DNA from 4 places in the Pseudoalteromonas aquimarina genome. Region 3 is predicted to be linked to each of the others. Evidence: predicted binding sites of a transcription regulator. Region 3 holds the regulator's gene; each other region holds the start of a gene.
The links. Region 3 encodes sigma-54, which starts transcription at its own class of promoters, with help from an activator protein. Its sites were predicted from a motif close to GTTGGCACGNNNNTNGNNT; they were not measured.
Positions count from the first base shown of each region.

Region 1: a site for sigma-54 is predicted at 2,509-2,527, ahead of AAEU29_RS12080 (EF-hand domain-containing protein). Genes of this name have one in related genera too.
Region 2: a site for sigma-54 is predicted at 3,607-3,625, ahead of AAEU29_RS06005 (flagellar basal body rod protein FlgF). Genes of this name have one in related genera too.
Region 4: a site for sigma-54 is predicted at 3,664-3,682, ahead of AAEU29_RS08190 (PA2169 family four-helix-bundle protein). Genes of this name have one in related genera too.

Region 1 covers NZ_JBMMUG010000004.1:290,367-295,393, forward strand. The annotation lists gene AAEU29_RS12065 (sigma-54-dependent transcriptional regulator) at 1-444, opposite strand, end outside; gene AAEU29_RS12070 (hypothetical protein) at 454-930, opposite strand; gene AAEU29_RS12075 (sensor histidine kinase) at 927-2,282, opposite strand; gene AAEU29_RS12080 (EF-hand domain-containing protein) at 2,631-2,855, shown strand; gene AAEU29_RS12085 (EF-hand domain-containing protein) at 2,930-3,145, shown strand; gene AAEU29_RS12090 (EF-hand domain-containing protein) at 3,216-3,431, shown strand; gene AAEU29_RS12095 (EF-hand domain-containing protein) at 3,539-3,763, shown strand; gene ybaK (Cys-tRNA(Pro) deacylase) at 3,920-4,390, shown strand; gene phnW (2-aminoethylphosphonate--pyruvate transaminase) at 4,499-5,027, shown strand, end outside.
Region 2 covers NZ_JBMMUG010000002.1:232,107-237,133, forward strand. The annotation lists gene flgJ (flagellar assembly peptidoglycan hydrolase FlgJ) at 1-85, opposite strand, end outside; gene AAEU29_RS05990 (flagellar basal body P-ring protein FlgI) at 218-1,312, opposite strand; gene flgH (flagellar basal body L-ring protein FlgH) at 1,321-2,004, opposite strand; gene flgG (flagellar basal-body rod protein FlgG) at 2,017-2,805, opposite strand; gene AAEU29_RS06005 (flagellar basal body rod protein FlgF) at 2,824-3,570, opposite strand; gene flgE (flagellar hook protein FlgE) at 3,721-5,027, opposite strand, start outside.
Region 3 covers NZ_JBMMUG010000005.1:102,212-107,238, reverse strand. The annotation lists gene mgtE (magnesium transporter) at 1-364, opposite strand, end outside; gene AAEU29_RS13710 (HPr family phosphocarrier protein) at 487-759, opposite strand; gene rapZ (RNase adapter RapZ) at 769-1,620, opposite strand; gene ptsN (PTS IIA-like nitrogen regulatory protein PtsN) at 1,636-2,094, opposite strand; gene hpf (ribosome hibernation promoting factor) at 2,096-2,383, opposite strand; gene AAEU29_RS13690 (RNA polymerase factor sigma-54) at 2,406-3,902, opposite strand; gene lptB (LPS export ABC transporter ATP-binding protein) at 3,982-4,707, opposite strand; gene lptA (lipopolysaccharide transport periplasmic protein LptA) at 4,704-5,027, opposite strand, start outside.
Region 4 covers NZ_JBMMUG010000003.1:54,643-59,669, reverse strand. The annotation lists gene AAEU29_RS08225 (hypothetical protein) at 1-345, shown strand, start outside; gene AAEU29_RS08220 (hypothetical protein) at 338-553, shown strand; gene AAEU29_RS08215 (hypothetical protein) at 555-749, shown strand; gene AAEU29_RS08210 (FAD-dependent monooxygenase) at 816-1,946, shown strand; gene AAEU29_RS08205 (hypothetical protein) at 1,937-2,635, shown strand; gene AAEU29_RS08200 (hypothetical protein) at 2,724-2,915, opposite strand; gene AAEU29_RS08195 (DUF1328 domain-containing protein) at 2,970-3,140, opposite strand; gene AAEU29_RS08190 (PA2169 family four-helix-bundle protein) at 3,176-3,622, opposite strand; gene AAEU29_RS08185 (mechanosensitive ion channel family protein) at 3,762-4,655, opposite strand; gene AAEU29_RS08180 (BON domain-containing protein) at 4,922-5,027, shown strand, end outside.

The sequences.
Region 1 (5,027 bases), on a different contig from region 3:
CATTTTCTCGCTTTGATATAACAAGCCATGGAAGTTATTAGGCTCAACACCTACTTGCTGTGTTACTTTACCTTCAAGCGTTTTTTCAATCACGTCCAACATTTGTTGACTGTCGATTGGCTTGGTTAAAAAGCTGACAAATCCTTGGTGCATTGCATCGACTGCATCAGGTATTGAGCCATGAGCAGTCATCATAATGACAGGTAAGCCAGTATAAAATTTCTTAATTTCTTGATTAAGTGCAAATCCATCCATATTGGCCATTTTGAAATCAGTTATCACTAAATCTATGGCTGTTTGCTTTAATATCGCAAGCGCTTGGTTGCCATTTTCTGCAACGGTCACCTGATAACCATGGCTCTCTAAACGGATTGCTAACAGCTCTGCAAGTGCAGTGTCATCATCAACAAGTAACAAGCTGGCGGATAAAGCATGATTGTTCATAATATTCCTTTAAAGAGAGCTTTCTAGGCGCTGTTTTTCAATATCAACTAATTTTTGTTTTAATTCAATTAGTTGTTTTTGCAATTCTAAAAGTTGTTGTTCGTGTTTTTGTGCTTTTGAATCAGAATAAAAATTGGTGATTTTTTGTTTGCGTAAATTCTCGGTATGCCATGTTAAAGATGCAAACCAAATTTGATAGTCGCTAGGCCAAATCGCTTGATTTTCAATATCACTAATAAGTTTTAGCTGTTTATTAGTTGAGTCAGTTTCACAGTAGTCACTAATAAACTGCGCAATTTCTGCATTTTCGATAACAGCTGAAGGTTGGTTATTTTCGCACACACTTAAAAATGCTTGCATCACTTGTGTGATAGGTTGATGCGTTAGTTGCTTTGTCTCAATTGGCTTCTCTACGGGCTCTTCGGTTAATGAGCAGGCTGAGATAAGCGCGATAAAACTAATTAATAATATATTTTTAATGATCATAATTGTCGCGGAAAAGTGATTAATATACTTGCGCCAGCTGTGTTTTCTAGCCATTTAACATCGCCTTTTAGCTGCTTAACGCACTCAGAAACAATCGCTAAACCAAGGCCCGAGCCCTGATTGTTTTGACTGTGTTCACTTTGATAAAACGGTTGAAATAATAAATGTGCTTCATCATGTTGTATGCCAGCACCATCGTCTGTCACGTTAAGCTCAATGGTATTGTTATTTTGCTTAATGTAAACATTAACGGAACTGCTTGCATGTATTAATGCATTACTTACTAACTGAGTAAGGATTAATTTGCAGGGCAAATAAGGCACTTTGCAATTAGCAGTGATATGCCAATACAAACTAACATTACTTCTTTCTATGGTATCACTTAAATGACGATTAATTTCTTCTTCAAGAGTAGATAACTGAGTTAGTTGCTGTAATCCATCAGGGTGGCTCGCTGCACTGTAGTTTAAAAGATCATCAATCATGCGTGCCAATTTCTCTACTGACTGCTGCACAATAGTTAAAATACGGCTTTGCTTTTCGGTTACATCACCAAGTAACCGGCTATTTAATAAGCTACTGCCTTCATTTATGGAGGCGAGAGGGGTTTTTAGCTCGTGGGTCACATGCCGCAAAAATGTTTCTTTTTGTTGTTGCACGCGTTTAAGTTCTAACCTTAGCCAATCAAGCCTTCTACCTAACTGTTTTAGTTCGTGGCTACCAGATAGTTGCACCGGTGTATCAAGTTGGCCTCGGCCTACCTCAGAAACCACAGTCTCAACCTGATCTAATTGACGGCATATTCTAAAAATTAAAAACGAACTAATAATCACAAGCACTGGCAGTAAAATAATTAAGCCAATTAAAAACTCAGTTTGTAAGTCTTTAAACTGTGCATTCTTTTTTGCTAATCGGTTATCAAGGGTTCGGTCAAATAGATCATCAAATTGTTTTAATTGAGTCACTAGATTTGCAAATTCTTCGGCGCTTTCGACATCAATTTTTATGGTTTGTTGCCATTTTGCAACAAAATCACTGCTCTGCAGTTTTATTTTTAAAATTTCGATGCGTTTTTGTGTGTTCTGCCATTTTTGATCGATCGATTCTTGTAACTGATCGCTTTCTAACAATTGATTGTTTTTGAGTGCTTTTTCAATCCCACTTACATCGCTTTTTATATAATTATAATCAAGTATAAGTTGTTGATTTTCATCATATATTGAAAGGGTTTCTTGTTGGTGGTAAGAGATGCTTTGCGCATACCAAAGGGTTAAAAAAACAATCGGTAATACCCCCACCAGCATGGCTACTAGCGCTTGTTTTTGTAAAGACTGAGAAAAAAATTGTTTCACTAAAAAAACCTTATTAAATGGTCACCAAATGAACATAACTTGATACATAAATCACACCTTACTGATTGTATTGTTGCAAATTGGCAACATTTTAACTTATTGATTTTTATGTATTTAATTTATCAAGAATTAGATGTGTTGCTATTTGGCAACACATTTTAAGCTGGTTTTTAGATGATTTCGCAAATTTAAAATATAAAGCATTGTTTTTAATGGTTTTTTCAAAGTTGGCACCAAAGTTGGAATATCCTAGTTGTCAGTGCGAAAGCATAAAACGCTAACAAGCTTAACAAATGTATTTTGGGTTAAGCAAAAATTAATCGATTTCCAATTTAGGGGGAAATACCAATGCAGATCAGAGCAATTGCATATGTAACAGCGGTTCTTGGTGTAGCAGCACTTAACACTCAAGCAAGCACTTTATTCAGTGAATTAGACCTAAATAATGATGGCTATATCTCTGAAGTAGAAGCGGGTGTGAACAGCATCTTATCAGCAGCATTCGAAGAGCTAGACGTTAATGAAGACGCAAAGCTAAGTAAAGAAGAGTTTGCAGCCTTTAAAGGCGAATAAATTAAAACAATGGGGAAGTGCGCTACTTTCCAATTTATTTGAATACCCAAAAGTAAAGATGAAAGGAAATTAAAATGAAAAAATTAGTAATGTCAGTAATGGTAGTTGCAAGTTCATTTTCAGTAGTTGCAGCTGATGATTTCGCATCATTTGATGTTGATGGTAACGGTGCAATTAGCATTGAAGAAGCGGCTACAAACGAAGCACTTTCTGAGCAATTCAAATCTCTTGATACTGATGGCAATGGCGAGTTAAGCAAAGACGAGTTTGCCTCTTTTAAAGGCGAGTAATCGCCAATCGAAAGTTCGATACTTTCAAACCAGTTTAGATACCCAAAGTGAAGATGAAGGAAGTTAAAAAATGAAAAAATTAGTTATGTCAGTATTTGTTATCGCAAGTTCATTCTCAGCTATTGCAGCAGACGACTTTGCAACATTAGATGTTGATAACAGCGGCACTATTAGCAAAGAAGAAGCGATGCAAAATGTATCTTTAGTTCACCAGTTTAAAGACTTAGATGCAGACAGTAATGGCGAATTAAGCAAGGAAGAATTTGCTAACTTTAAAGCGTCATAACGTTTAAGGCTCTAGATATCCGTTTTACAGTCGGGCTTACTTTACTCCTTGTCAATCAGTATGCCGAGTGAGTCCGACTTTTTTTAATTCAAAGAGTAGTATGTGAAATGAAAAAGGCAGTTATTCTCGCTATATCAATGTATGTAATGTTATTTGTCACAGTTAAAGCCGTTGCAGATGAAGAGTTTGCTTTGTTCGATTATGACAACAGCGGCACCATTAGTTTAGAAGAAGCCAAAATTAATCACACACTACTTGAACAATTTACACATTTAGACCGTGATAATAATGGCGAATTAAGCCCACAAGAATTTGCCAAATTCACAGGATAATCCCAAATCAACCCTCCCTAGTGCGGCCTGAACTATTTTTTGTTGGACATGAATACTTTTACGGTCGCACTATTTATATCTTTGCCTGAAAAATATCTTTTCTTTTGATATGGCTTATATAAGCTGTTTATATCGTTAATTTTAATAACTAATACCATGACGCCAGCAATTAAAGCGTTAGAAAAAGCCAAAGTTGGATTTTCTGTGCACCAGTACGAACACGACAGTAATGCAGCATCGTACGGTTTAGAAGCAAGTGAAAAATTAGGTGTAGCTACAGAGAAAGTATTTAAAACCTTAGTCACTAACCTTGATAGTGGCGATTTAGTGGTTGCGATTATTCCCGTTGATCAAAAATTAAATCTAAAAGCTGTGGCGAAGGCGAGTAAAGCAAAAAAAGCAAAAATGGCCGATCCGTTAGATGTAGAACGTGCTACAGGGTATGTTTTAGGTGGAGTGAGTCCGCTAGGCCAAAAAAAGCGCCTTAAAACCCTGCTTGATGAATCAGCTAAAGCGCAATCAACCATTTATATCAGTGCAGGGCGTCGCGGTCTTGAAGTTGAATTAAGTGCCACTGATCTTCTTAAAATCACTAATGGGCAATTTGCGCAGTTAAAAGCTGAGTAAGTTGATTACCAAAGCAATAACTACAAATATTTGTCATTGAAGTTTCATAATTCCATACAATTTTTTGTGATTAAATAATCTGGACTATACCAGATTGGAAAAGATGAAATGAATGAATACTTGTTATTGACGCCGGGCCCACTTTCTACCAGCGAGACAGTTAAGCAGGCTATGCTAAAGGATTGGTGTACTTGGGATGACGACTATAACATTGAGATTGTAGAGGCGATCCGTGCAAAACTCACCGCACTTGCGAGTAACACTCACGATTATACCAGTGTATTAATGCAAGGTAGTGGCACTGCAAGCGTTGAATCAGCACTTGGCAGTTTAATTAAAAATACCGATAAACTGCTTATTATCAATAATGGCGCTTATGGTAAGCGCATCGCTGAAATAGCAAAGTACCTAAATATCAATGCAATAGTGCTTAATTTAAATGAGACTCAGCTGCCAGATATGGCAGAGGTTGAAGAGCAATTACAAGCGCAAAGTGATATTACTCATATTGCAATGGTGCACTGCGAAACCACAACAGGCATGCTTAACCCGGTTGCAGAAATGGGCGCCCTTGCTAAAAAATACAATAAAACCTTTATATTAGATGCAATGAGCAGCTTTGGTGGTATTGAGCTTG
Region 2 (5,027 bases), on a different contig from region 3:
CGCCTTGCAACGCTTCTTTCCTAAGTGAGTTTAAGTTACTCAGGTCAAAAAAGCTTTGATGTTGATTTATGTTGTTGCCATCCATAATTCAGCTCTCATTCAATAAATTGGCTACGAAACACACTAGAAAAACAATGCAAAAATCAAGCCAACGAACTAAAATTAAAGCCCATAACAAAAAAGCCCTGCAATGCAGGGCTTTAAGAAATCGATAAACTTAAATCACTATTAACTGACCACTTATTGCGCCAGCTTCTTTCAGCGCCTCTAAAATCGCCATTAAATCACCTGGCGCTGCGCCAACTTCATTGATAGCACGTACCAAATCATCCAAACTCGCGCCAGGATCAAATACAAATGCACGGGTGTCATCTCGCGCAACATCAATAATACTCTGCTCTGTGACAACAGTTTGGCCACCAGCAAGCGCATTGGGCTGATTCACATTTTGCTGCTCAGCAATCGTTACGGTTAAACCACCATGGGTAATCGCAGCTGGTTCTAACGTCACATTTTTACCTATCACAATAGTGCCGGTTCGCGAATTAACGATAATTTTCGCGCTGTTATCTGCTGGTTCAAACTCTAGATTTTCAAGCGTTGCAAGGTATGCAACACGCTGTGCTGGATCACGAGGTGCTAATACTTTTACAGAGGCTGCGTCCATTGCCGTTGCCGTATTTGGACCAACTAAATCATTAATGGTATCTGACAACGCTTTTGCCGTAGAAAAATCTGGACGATGCAAATTAAATGTAATGTGATCCCCTTGATTAAACGGCGATGCAACAGCACGTTCAACAATTGCACCATTAGGTACCCGACCCACAGTCGGTGTATTGACTAATACCTTACTGCCATCGGCACCTTCGGCACCTAAACCACTAACAACTAAACTCCCCTGTGCAATCGCATATACATTGCCATCTACACCTTTAAGAAAAGTTTGAATAAGCGTACCGCCACGAAGGCTCAGTGCACTGCCAATTGACGAAACTGTCACATCAATTGTTTGCCCTGGTTTAATAAAGGGGGGTAAATCCGCATGCACGGCAACAGCAGCAACATTTTTGATTTTAGGTTTCAAATTCGCAGGTAATGTAATCCCAAAGCTACTTAACATTGCTTTAAAGCTTTGCTCCGTGAAGCTACTTTTTTCACCCGTTCCAGGCAAACCTACAACTAGACCATAGCCTACTAGTTGGTTACTTCTCACTCCTTCAACCGCTGTAACATCTTTGATGCGCTCAGCAGATAGCGGAAAATGAATCACACTCAGTAATGCGATAACGATAAACGCTAATTGACGCATGCTGCCTCCTAAAATGGATTTAATGGGCTTAAGAAAAACTGCGCTAACCAACCCGCTTCTTGCGCATCGGCAAGAGCACCTTTGCCAGAATACTGAATACGTGCATTAGCAATGCGATTTGACATCACCATATTATCAGCACTGACATCCTTAGGACGAACAATGCCTTCTAGGCGTATAAACTCTTCCCCAGTATTTAACGTTAGCCATTTTTCACCACGAATAACCAAGTTACCGTTTGGCAGAACGCGCATTACATTCACGGATATATTGCCATTTAAGCTATTGGATTGATCCGATTTTGCATCACCTTTGTAAGAGCCTTCCGAACCCACGCCATATTGCAATGCATCACCATTAATCGTAATTGGATTTCCACCTAACCCTGTCACGGGTGATAGTGCAAAGTCAGTTTCACGATCTGTTTCGGTTTTTGCCGTTTTAGATGCTTGTGTCGACTCGCTCAACACCACTGTAATAATGTCACCTTGGCGCAATGCCTTTTGATCAGAATAGAGGTCATTTGAGTAATGAGTATTAAATAGCGAACCTGTGTTTACTTGCGAAACATTGGTGTCTTCTGGGTACAGTGGCGCATAATAAGGATCATCCCGTTCAACAAAACGGTTCGCCGTCGTTACACATCCACTCAACAACACCCCTGAAACAACTGCCAAAACTAACTTACTCATGGGACTCACCTATTAAAGCTGCTGGTTAATGTAACTTAACATCTCATCAACAGATGAAATGACCTTTGAGTTCATTTCATAAACTCGCTGAGTTTCAATTAAATTAACTAACTCTTCGGTTACATTTACGTTTGAAGTTTCAAGGGCACCTTGCACAATAACACCTAAACCATCAATACTCGGATTACCTTGCACAGGCGCACCACTCACAGCCGTTTCGGTATAGAGGTTTTGCCCCATCGGTTCCAAACCAGAAGGATTAATGAAATCTGAAATTGTTAGCTGACCAATAACAGCGTTATCAGCCTGCCCTGCAATGCGTACAGACACCTCACCATCTTGCGAAACAATGATCTGCTGCGCATCATCAGGTACATTCATTTCTGGTTGCAAAGGATAACCTGCACCAGACGTTACGATGCGGCCCTCTTCATCGGTGGTAAACTGACCATTTCGCGTATAAGCAAGACTGCCATCAGGCATTGCAACTTCAAAAAAACCTTGCCCTTGGATCATCCAGTCCATTGAGTTGTCGGTTGTTAACATATTCCCTTGCGAGAAATTCTTTTGAGTTGCAACCACTTTTGAACCCGCGCCAAGCATTAAGCCTGACGGTAACTGCGTATCTTGTGATGAGCGGCCACCCGGTTGATTAATGTTCTGGTAAAGCAAATCTTCAAAAATTGCACGACTCTTTTTATAACCAACCGTACTTGCGTTCGCTAAGTTATTTGAGATGACAGACGTATCGGTTTGCTGAGCATCGATACCTGTTTTACTAATCCACAATGCAGGATGCATACTAACCTCCAAAAACCATTAATAAATTCGCATAAGAGAAGCTTGGCTTTCGTCAATTTTCTCTGCTGTTTTCATCATTTTGACTTGTAACTCAAATTGGCGTTGATGGGATATCATTCCCACCATTTCATCTACAGGATTTACATTAGACATTTCTAATGCGCCGCTGGTTACTGTCATATTTGGGTCAGTATCGAGCACATCCCCATCTTTACTTCTAAAAAGACCATCAAGTCCTTTTTCAAGGGGTTGAACCCCATAGGCACTGACCAATTTCAACCTATCGATATCTTCAATAAAATTTGCTGGCGCGCCTTGTGGTCTCACTTGGATCATGCCATCTTTCGATATCTGTACCTTCTCGATAGGCAGAGGTAAAATCACTGGGCCTGCTTCACCAATTACTGGTAATCCATTAGCTGTAAATAACTGCCCCGTTTCGCTCATTTTTAAATTACCCGAACGGGTATAAGCTTCTTGCCCATTGGCATCTTGTACAGCTAACCAACCATTCTCACCAATCGCGATGTCGAGCTCGCGCCCTGTCATTGACATTGCACCTGCACTTAATCGAGAACCAGGTCTTTCTTCCATTGCAAAAACACGTGTAGGTAACCCTTCACCAAATGCCTGCATTGAACGTGCTTGTTCTAAATCAGCTTTAAAACCTGTAGTTTTTGCATTTGCTAAGTTATTCGCTTTAACCGCGATACCAAGCATGTTTTGCTTTGCACCTGAGGTGGCGATGTAGAGTAATTTATCCATCAGCACAACCTTTAAAAAATCTCTAATAACTAGTTAGAGCAAAAATAGTGCCAATAAAAAGAGTAGAAAATTGACGCCAAAACTATGACTGAAGTCAATTAAAAAAGGGCTGATAAATCAACCCTTTGAAGAAGTGAATAACGTAATGAATTATCGAATCTGTAAAATATTCTGCTGCAGAGTTGAGTTAACTTCTAACGCACGCGAGTTTGCTTGGAAGTTACGCTGAGCTGAAATTAAATCTACTAACTCATTCGTTAGATTCACGTTCGACTGTTCAAGTGCACTTGAGTTAACGGTACCAAGCGTACCTGATCCTGGCTCACCTGCAATGGGTTCGCCTGAGGTTAAGCTTTCTTTCCAAGCGGTATTACCTACTTGTGATAGACCTTGCGAGTTGGCAAAACGTACCATAGACACTTGGCTAATATAAGTAGAATCACCATTACTATATGAAGCGACAATTTTACCATCAGTACCAATATCAATCCCAGTTAAACGACCTACTGTAGCACCATCTTGCTCGAGTGCTTTTACTTCAAAACGACTTGCGTACTGAGTTGGTTGTTTATTAGCTGTACCCGCTTCATCACGCCAGTTGATATTTACATCATTTGGAAAGGTAGCACCGTTGGTTAAAATATTTGAAAGGTTAGCCGAAGTCAGTGATACCGGGTCAAAAGTTGTGTTAGGTGCAGTTACTGGTGCAGAAGGCAAACCACTAGAATCAAATGTAAAGGTAGATAATGGACCACCAGCAGGGCTAGTACCCGTGTTATCAAACTCCTGCCCATCTAAAGTTGCACGTACTTCCCACTGGTTATTAACACCTGTCTTCAAAAAGAAAAACTGCATAATATGCGGTTCACCGAGTGAATCATATACCGTTGTTGATGTTGACGCGTTAAACGTTGCAGAATCAGTCGGATTAAATGGTGCAACCGTAGGTTGAGTCGCACCTGCATCTAAGTTAAATGAGGTATAAACATTATTTGTAGCACGTGGCGCACCTGACGCATCAGGTATTTGAATTGGTGTTGCCGTACTTAAACTCACAGAAGTCGTATCCCCATTAGAAGGATCTACAGGAAAACCTCGTAGGAAGTTATTTTGAGCATCTACTACAAAGTTGTCTTTGTTAAGCTTAAACGCACCCGCACGCGTATAAGTATAATCTTGAGATGAAAGTGAGTCTGTCATTGCAAAGTAACCTTCACCTGTAATAGCTAAATCAAGTGCATTTTGGGTAAATTGCAATGAACCTTGATTAAATTGTTGTGCTACTACGGTAGTCTGTACACCATCACCATTCTTCGTTTTACCTGAACTAAATACAGATGCAGCATATACATCCGCAAATTCAGCGCGTGATTCTTTAAAACCTGTTGTATTTACGTTTGCAATATTATTTGCTGTAACATCGAGATCTTTTTGCGCTGCCGCCAATCCCGTTAATG
Region 3 (5,027 bases):
TATCCATTGAGCCCAATACTTCTTGGTAGACAGTATCAGGTAAGCTACGCAGTACTTCTGCAAAATCATCGTCGTCCATTTCCTCTGTTGCAGCAGCAACAAGAGCAGGATCCATTTGCGCGATGATGCCGTTACGTACATCTTCTGAAAGTTCTTCTAAGGTTTCGCCCTGTAAATCAGGATCTACAAGCTGCCAAAGAACGGTACGACTTTTATGCGGCGATGACTCCAAAAGCAAGGCAATATCACAGGGTGGCATATGTGCTAACATGCGGCGAACGTGCACAAACATGCCGCTACTTAGGGCTTTTGTGACCTCATGTAGTTGTGTTTGTGAATAATCCTGTTCTAGTGCTTCTGGCATGTTCACCCTATTATTTGTTGATGGTTGGAGTGAATGGTTGCAACTCTTTGATTTATAGAGTTAACTTGATTTTAACTTATTGTAGCATTATTGCAGATAAAAGTTTTAGTTAAGTTAGCAGTTTATTCGTCTTCGTTAAACTTAGCTTGAATTAAATCACCAATGGCGAGTAACGCTTGATCTTGGTCTGGACCATCACAGCGAACTAACACTTCTTTCCCTTGGGAACTTTCTAATAACATCAATCCTAAAACACTATCGGCATCCGCCGTTTTCTCACCTTGAGTTAGGCTTATCTTGGCATCAAATGCCATGGCAAGTTTAGCCAACTGGGTTGCAGCGCGAGCATGTAAGCCAAGCTTATTTTCTATCAAAAAGTGTTTTTCGATGGCCATGCTCTTCCCTTACGATGACTTGGTTTGTTCTCTATGATGCGCTTTTACATTTTTATGATGCTTGGCGAAGCTTTCTGCAAGGGTTTGAGCCAAATACACTGAGCGATGTTGTCCACCAGTACAACCAATTGCAACCGTTAAATAACTGCGATTGTTACGTTCTAAATGGGGCAACCAAGTTTCAATAAATGTTTGTATTTGCCAAGCAAACTTATGTACAACGGGTTGATTAGCAAGAAAATCGATTACTGGCTGATCAAGCCCTGTTAGCGGTTTTAAGTGTGGCTCCCAATGCGGGTTCGGTAAGAATCGTGCATCAAAAACATAGTCAGCATGTTTAGGTATGCCGTGTTTATAACCAAAAGATTCAAAGGTAATAATCAGCTGATTTGATTTTTTACCAAGTACCTTTTCACGAATGCTATCAGCTAATTGATGAACACTTAAATCAGTTGTATCAATAAAAATATCGGCCTTAGATGCAATCGGGTCAAGCAGCTTCTTCTCGGCTTCAATTGCTTCTTCAAGAGAGATATTGTTTAGCGAAAGCGGGTGTAAGCGACGTGTTTCAGAGAAACGTCTAATCAGAGTGTTATCATCACTGTCGAGATAAAAGAGTGTTGGCGTAGCAAAGCCAGGCAGGTAGTCTAATACCTCTTCAATTTCCTCTGGCTCTTTTGTCATATTACGAGCATCAACACTGACGGCAATTTTGTCGTATTTGTCGGAGACTGAGCGAATTAACGATGGCAGTAAATTAACCGGAATATTATCAACAACATAGTAGCCAAGATCTTCAAGCACCCTAAGTGCGACAGTTTTTCCTGACCCTGAGCGACCACTGATTAAAATAAGCTGCACTTAAGTCTCCTAACTTTAGTTACTCGCTTCACTACTAATGATTTGATATAGCTGATGATTATTCTCAGCATGACGTAGCTGACGGCAAAATTGCTTGTCTTTTAGTTTATCAGCGATAGTGGCTAAAGTCTGCAAATGTTGTTGGCACTTTTGCTCTGGTATGAGCAGTACAACGAAAATATCGACGTCTTTGTCATCAATTGCATCAAATGGGATAGGAGATTGATTTACAATTAAAAAACCGATGGTATCTTGTAAGCCATCAATGCGGCCATGGGGAATGGCGAGGCCTTTACCAATACCTGTACTACCAAGCTTTTCACGCTGTAATAAGGCATCTAAAAATTCTTGAGAAGTGATGTCAGGTGCTTGTTGATGCGCAAGATCACTTATAAATTCAAATAGTCGTTTTTTGCTATTAAAAAGGACCGCGGTTTTAGCGCAGTCCTCAGCAATAATATCTGTAAGTTTCATTTTAGTGGCGAGATAACTTCTCTTTGTGTTTAATTACTTGACGGTCAAGTTTATCAACTAGGCCATCAATTGCTGCATACATATCTTCATGTGCGGTTGATGCGAAGAGTTCGCCACCATTAACATGCATTGTTGCTTCTGCTTTTTGTGATAATTTTTCAATATCTAGAATAACGTGCACGTTATTAATGTGATCAAAATGCCTCTCTAGTTTTGCAAATTTGTTAGTGACATAGTCTCTTAAAGAATCAGTAATTTCTACGTGACGACCTGTTAAGTTTAATTGCATAAGCATTTTCCTTCTAAATGGTCTAAATCAGGCTCTTGCGCTGATTAGACGGTGGTATGGATAGCGACTCACGATATTTTGCAATTGTGCGTCGCGCCACTTTAATTCCTTGTTCTGCTAGTAGATCGGTTATCTTGCTATCGCTTAATGGCTTGGCAGGATTTTCCGCTGCTACTAACTTTTTGATCAGTGCTCGAATCGCGGTAGATGAGCACTCACCCCCATTTTCCGTGCTAACGTGGCTAGAGAAAAAGTATTTTAATTCGTAAATGCCACGTGGTGTATGCATGTATTTTTGCGTTGTAACACGCGAGATAGTCGATTCATGCATTTCAACCATTTCGGCGACATCATTTAAAACCATCGGTTTCATTGCTTCATCGCCATATTCAAAGAATGCCTGTTGTTGTTCAACAATGCAATTGGCTACTTTTAATAAAGTGTCATTGCGGCTTTCTAAGCTTTTAATAAACCATTTAGCCTCTTGCAAATGGTTGCGTATAAACTGGCTATCACTGCCTGACTTCATAGAGCGGGTAAGTGATGCATACTGCTCGTTTACACGAATTTTCGGCATACTGTCGTTGTTTAACTCAACACGCCAACGGCCTTTAATCTTTTTCACTGAAACATCAGGAACAACATACTCAGGCTCTTCATGAATGATGCTTTCAGCTGGCTTTGGATTAAGGCTATGTATTAATGTTAAGACTTCTTTTAACTCAGGTTCTTTGAGTTTGGCCTTCTTCATTATGGTACGATAGTCTCTTAACCCCAAAAGTTCCATATGGTTTGAGATTACGCTTTTTGTTTCGCTTAGCCAAGGGGTATTTTTGTCATACTGGTTGAGCTGGATCAATAAACATTCTTGTAGTGAACGTGCAGCAATACCAACAGGATCAAAGAGTTGAATGCGTTTTAGTACAGCTTCAACTTCATCAAGTTCAATTTGTTCCTGATCTTCTGATTTTTGCACCGCTTCTAAAATTTCTTCGGCACTTTGCGTTAAATAACCAGAATCATCAACCGCTTCAACAATGGTTGTTGCAATCATTTCGTCGGTGTCGCTAAACGGCGTTAAACGTAATTGCCACATTAAGTAATCTTGCAAAGATTCGCTGGTAGAGCCTTGGTAAACCGTGTCATTTTCAGGGGCGGGTGCATTGCTAACCGATACTGGTGCTGCACTAATATAATCATCCCACGACACGTCCATAGCTAAATCATCAGAGAGATTTTCATTATTTAAGGCGTCGCTAGATTCAATTTCTGATTGGCTTACAGGCGTGTCATATTCATCGTGAGAAGATGAATCATCTTTGCTGGTTTCAGTGCTTTCATTGTTTTGATTGTCATCACTGAAATCAATGTCTTCTTCAAGTAAAGGATTGGCATCAAGGGCTTCTTGAATTTCTTGCTGCAAATCTAACGTACTCAACTGCAATAGGCGAATTGCCTGCTGCAATTGGGGTGTCATTGTTAGTTGCTGCCCAAGGCGAAGCTGTAGCGATTGCTTCATGTAATTATTCTAATCCTTCTTTATTTCTCAAGCTGTTGGTTAACAATTCAACTCCAGTAAAAAAGTACACTCATTATTACTATAGTCTGAATTGTTCACCTAGGTATACATCGCGAACTTTTTGGTTGTTTAAAACCTCTTCTGCAGTACCTGATGCTATCAATTCACCGTGAGAAACAATATAGGCTTTCTCACATACATCAAGGGTTTCGCGCACATTATGGTCAGTGATTAAAACACCAATTCCGCGATTTTTTAAATGCTCAATTATTTTCTTTATATCTATCACTGAAATAGGATCAACACCAGCAAAAGGTTCATCTAACAGGATAAATTTCGGATTTGCGGCTAATGCGCGAGCGATTTCTACTCGGCGACGCTCACCACCAGAAAGAGCCATACCTTGCGAATCTCGAATATGACCAATATTAAATTCTTCGAGCAAATCATCGAGCGCTTCTTCGCGCTGAACACGATTAAGATCTTTTCGAGTTTCGAGGATCGCCATGATGTTTTGGTATACCGTAAGCTTTCTAAAAATCGAAGATTCTTGTGGTAAATAACCAATTCCTAAACGGGCACGACTATGCATTGGTTGTAATGTAATGTCATTATCATCAATACGAATAGTGCCTCTGTCACTCGGCACTAAACCGACAATCATGTAAAACGTGGTTGTTTTACCTGCGCCATTTGGGCCAAGCAAACCTACGATACTGCCGGCTTTAACTTCTAAACCAACATTTTTAACAACTTGACGTGATTTGTAACTTTTTGCCAGCTTTTCGGCAATTAATGTGCTCATTTTTCGCCTTGTTTATTTTGCGTATTAATGATGGTTTTTACTTGGTTATTTGAGTTTTCTGACTTTTTAGATGTCACTGTTTCATTTGCGCGATCGTAAATGATGGTATCTGCTGACATCATGTCGCCATTTTGTTGGAACTTGGCACCACCAGACATGGTAAACAATGATTTAGCCACATCGTATGTAATGTTTTCTGCACTTGCAACTATCGTAGAGCCATCTTCTTGCTTGGCAGAGAATTTAACGGGCTTTCCACTTGCGATCAGTAATTGTTGATTATCACCAAGCTCGGTGCGCTTATGTGCTTCTAAATAATC
Region 4 (5,027 bases), on a different contig from region 3:
CCAGAGCTTGCGTTACACACACAAGGTTTGATCGAGCGATTATTTAGCAAAGATTATTATCAAGTAGTGCTGTCGAGAAAAACCCATTATGAAGCGCAGCTTACGGTGTTTTATCACAGGCACAAATTGCTCAAATTAATGATTAATAACAAAGAAGTGAGTTTGAGTCATTGTGAAAAATTGTGCAGCACAAAAGTGGATGAAATAGTGCAGTTTTTACAGTCAGCAGATAAAAATTTTTGGTTTTCGCGTTCAGTGTTTTACACCAATGAAAAATTAGTCGAGACGTTTCATGTTTTAAATTCACCTGCCATAGGCATTATTCATAGGCCGCATTATGCATAAGGTGAGCTTGTGTTTTAAATCATCGCAATGTCACGAACTTACGCCAATGCAAACAAAAATTCTGTATCAGCTTGTGGTTAAAACAGTGTCTGAGCAATACGGTGAAGATCGTGTAAAGCAAATTATCGATGCCTTTAATGGCGATTATTTTTCAATTTTAAAGTGTGGCATTTCATTGCTCGCAAGTGAGGTTAACAATGCAAACTAACATGGTAAACAAATTAACCGATGTGGCACGTACCGCCGACCAATATATTGCAGAGCAAGGGCAATACGGCCGTATTCAATCTGATAAAAGTAAAGTGATGGATCATATTCTTAAGTTAATGGAAATTGACGCACAAATTCGCTTAGCGAATCAGCTTGAACATTTTGCTTCGTCACTAAAAGCAGATGTTGATTAGTAGTTCCCTGTTCACAACAGGATCCCCCAGCCAAAGCCTCTACTGAGGCTTTTTTTAGGTAATAACATGAAAATATTAATTGTAGGTGCAGGGATCGCCGGTTTATTGATGTATCGCGAGTTACAACGTCAAGGCATTGAAGCCGATCTTATAGAAAAGCAGCCAACGTTGAATAATTTAGGTGCGGGCATTTGTTTACCTGGAAATGCGATGAAGCAGCTTGAAGTACTCGGTTTAAAACAAGCCATTTTAGCCAAAGCTCATCAGGTTAAAGAAGTACGATTTGAAACACATCAACGCGAATTGTTAGCTAAAGCAAGCCTTAAAGAAGGGGTTTTAGCAAGTCAACCGTTTGTGGCATTAACGCGTTCGGATCTTATTGAGGTGCTTGCTGATGGCATTAGTCAGCATATTCAGTTTTGCCGCTCCATTGTCGACATACAAAATAACAACACTACACAATCGGTGCGTTTTAATGATGGTGCTGTAGTTGAGTATGACCTTATCATCGCTGCCGATGGCATTAACTCAAGTGTGCGAGAGTTACTATTTGCCGAGCCTGAGCTCACTGATTTAGAAGTAACACATTGGCGCTTCTTAGTGGATATGCCAAGTGAAGATTTAGAGCCAAGTTACCTTGTTGGCAATACCGATGCATTTATGTTTTACCCAATCAGTAAACAACAAGTTTACTGTTACGGGCAAGCTGCAAATCAACAAATTAACGCCCTTTATAGCGACCCTAAAAAGAGTATGCGCGCGGTTTTTTCGCATTATCACCCGTCAGTGGTTAAGGCTATTGAGTCGGCAACGGTAATAAACCAAGGGCGTTTGCGCTCGGTGATGTCAAAAGAAGTTTATAACAAGCGCTGCGTGTTAATAGGCGATGCACTTCATGGATGCCCGCCAAGTTTACAACAAGGGGTGGCGCAGGCACTAAGTGATGTACTGACGTTATCTCGCTGTTTAAAAAATGCTTACAGCATTGATATGGCTCTGGCTGATTTCAAAAGCAAACGCTTAAAGCAAATTACGTGGGTTGTTTCTGAGTCCAATAAAATTATTCGTTTAGCAAAATTGGGTAAATCAAGGTTTGGCCGATTTATACGTAATAGTTTAATCCGTCTGCAAGGGCCGCAAAATGTAAAAGCGTGGCGAAAATTAATGACTGAATTAGAGGCAAACAAATGCAACTAAACACGCTGTTAGACACTTACCAAGGCCAGTTACTCACAAAGCAAGAACTCTCGTTTTACGAGCGCTGGGCAATGGATTATTTTCATGATGATAGCCTTGTAAGCGACCCTTACTTATCAATCACCCTTGATTTGCCTTTAGCAAAAGCAAGAGAGACATATCAGCGTTATTATTCGTCGGCTGAAGGCGCTTCGTTTCAAGGGTTTTTGATTTGGTGCTTGGCAAGAGCGCTTAAAAGCGAGTGGATTTTCTCTACCCGAAACATTAACGGTAAATGGTATCGTTTTGATAATTTACCCATTTTTTGCCCGATTGCAGTAGGCGGAGAGCTGCGTTTTAAAGATGTGATTTTAGAAAATGTAACGTTGCTTTCGTGGCCTGAATTTGCCCGTTATTACCGTCAATCAGTGGATTGCAATAACGCAAAATTAGAAGTGTTACCGCAAGAAGTGTGGGCGCTTTGCCCATTTATTGGCAACTTACCAAACATGGCGTTTTCATCGTTTCAAATTCATCGTAATAAGTTAAAAACAGGGCGTCCTTTATTTTATTTTGGTCAGCGCAAAACAATAAATGGCGAACCTTTTGTGCCGCTAAGCATTAGCTTTGATCACGCAAACAGCGACCCGTTTGTGCTCGACAAACTACTAGCACGGTTTAATGCGTTAACAACTAACGTAATCGACTAAAACGAAAAAGCGACTATCTGGCTGGGATAGTCGCTTAGGCTCGTTAGGGATAGGTTTTAATCAATTTCACACTTAATTGGTGTGTGAATTAGCAGTTTTTGTCTTCGCTGCCGATTTCTTCTTTAGCTTTCTCACATAAATCTTCGGCTTTATTTTTTGCATCCGTGATGGCGTCATCAATGCGTTCACCAGCATCTTCCGCAGGGCCTTCTGAACAACCTGTTAGCGCAAATAGTGCAGAAATTGCAGTTACTTTTAACATCGTCATTAATGTATTCATGGTTAATTTCCTTCTAATATTCAATCTGTAAAGTGGGCGCGTTATTCGTTAATACTAAATGCGAGGCGGCCTTACTCTGGGTAAGATTAAAGACAGCACTAATAGCGCAACAAAAACAAAGAACAGTATTTTCGCGATACTTGCTGCGGCACCTGCGATGCCACCAAAACCAAGTAACGCTGCGATAATCGCTAAAACAACAAATGTAAGTGACCAACCGAGCATAAATCCTCCTTAAAATTCGGTTTAGTTAATTGAAATTAAGCGGTTACTTCTTGTAATGCTTTCATTTCATCGTGGCATGCTTGCATGCTATTTTGTATCAGCTTCAATGTGCTGAAATAAGGCGCTGGTAAGGGCTCTTTTAGCGCAGAGTCAATTTTTTCAAGCACGCGGTCTTCAACTTCTTCAAGCTGCGAAATATAAGTGTGCTCTTTATCCGTGCTTATTAGCGAGAGTACCTTAGTGTAAGTTTCACGTAGCGACACGATAGTGTCGGTATCCGTTTCAATTTCACCGTCATCAATCACCACAAAGGTTTGTAATTCAGCGGCAGCGCGCTCTTTTTCAGAGATCATGCGCTCGAAGATAATTTCTAAGCTTTGGCTCGATACTTTTGACTTGGCTGCTTTGTAAAATTCAATACCGCCATTTAAAACTTTCACAAGCTCTTTTACTGGGGTTAAGTTGTAATCAGAGTTTGACATAAATGCTCCTTTTAAAATTTCTAAATGGTTCATGGTTACTGTTGCATAGCATGTGCCAAATAAAATAACTAATAAATTCAGTTGGTTATTGTTTTTGTTAAAAAGTACCTGTGACACATTTACAGGTACTGTGAAGTTTTTACTTGCCTTGACTCTGTAACTCTTGCAAAGAGCGTCCACCTTTTGCATTAAAGTCCAAAGTACGAATAGGGAATGGAATAAGAATGTCGTTTTTCTCGAGTGTTTTATGAATTGTGGCAATGGCTTTATGTCGCATTTCCATAAAGCCGATTTGGCCAGGGTAATCAATCCAAAACCACACTAGTAAATTAACCGAACTATCGGCAAATTCACTGGCATAAACGGCGGTTTCATCTTTATTTATAACCCCATCGAGCTGATTTATTGCGCTACAAATTACGTCACGTGCTTTATTTACGTCGTCGGCATACGAAATGCCCACAGCTACTTCAATGCGTCTTTTAGCGAGGCGCGAGTAATTAAGTAGCTCATTTTTAAATAAGGTTTTATTGGGCACAATGGCGAGCTGGCCGTAGAAGTTTTCAATTAAGGTATTGCGTAAATTAATACGCTGTACAGTGCCAAAAGTGTCTCCTGCTTCAATAATGTCGCCCACTTTGAAGGGTTTGCGAATGCCCATAACAATGCCTGCAATTAAGTTTTCGGTCATATCTTGGAATGCAAAACCAATCGCCAGACCAATAATACCTGCACCTGCCAGTAACGACGCCACCGCTTTTGACAACCCCATAATATCGAGCGCAAAAAAGAAGCCCACAATAATGACCACCATGCGACAAATGCCAGTAATTAGACCTGCAACTTGCGATGACTCAAAAATGCGATTGAGTAATTTTTTAATCCATACGGATAGCCATTTCGCGAGCAGCAAAAAGACAATAAAAATCAGCAAAGCAATCACCATGTTAGGTAAATTTTTGATGGTGATTTCAAGCCAGTGAGTGAGCTTTTCATTTATTAAAGACCAAAATTTTTCCAATGTAATCGACATAACAACTCCTTTATAAAGTAATAACGTTATTACGCAGGTTGTATGCCATGGCTCAAAAACAACCATGCACTAAAGGGTTGCTTTGTTTTGGTGCTGAAACGCTTTCAAATTTATGTAAAAAATGCCGGAAGATTTTTCACGGTAGTTGTGTAAAAGCTACATTGCTGAAAATTAGTTTGAATTTAAGTTTTTGATATTTATGTAAAATATAGTTGGTATGCGAAATGCAAAAAGTATATCGAACCCAGCAAAAAAGGAAATTTATTATGAATCGTACATTAAACACACTTGCACTAGTTACTGTATTATCAACCACTGCGCTTTCAGTAAATGCGAAAGAAAACAAGTGGGAAAAAGAAGCCAGCGATGCAT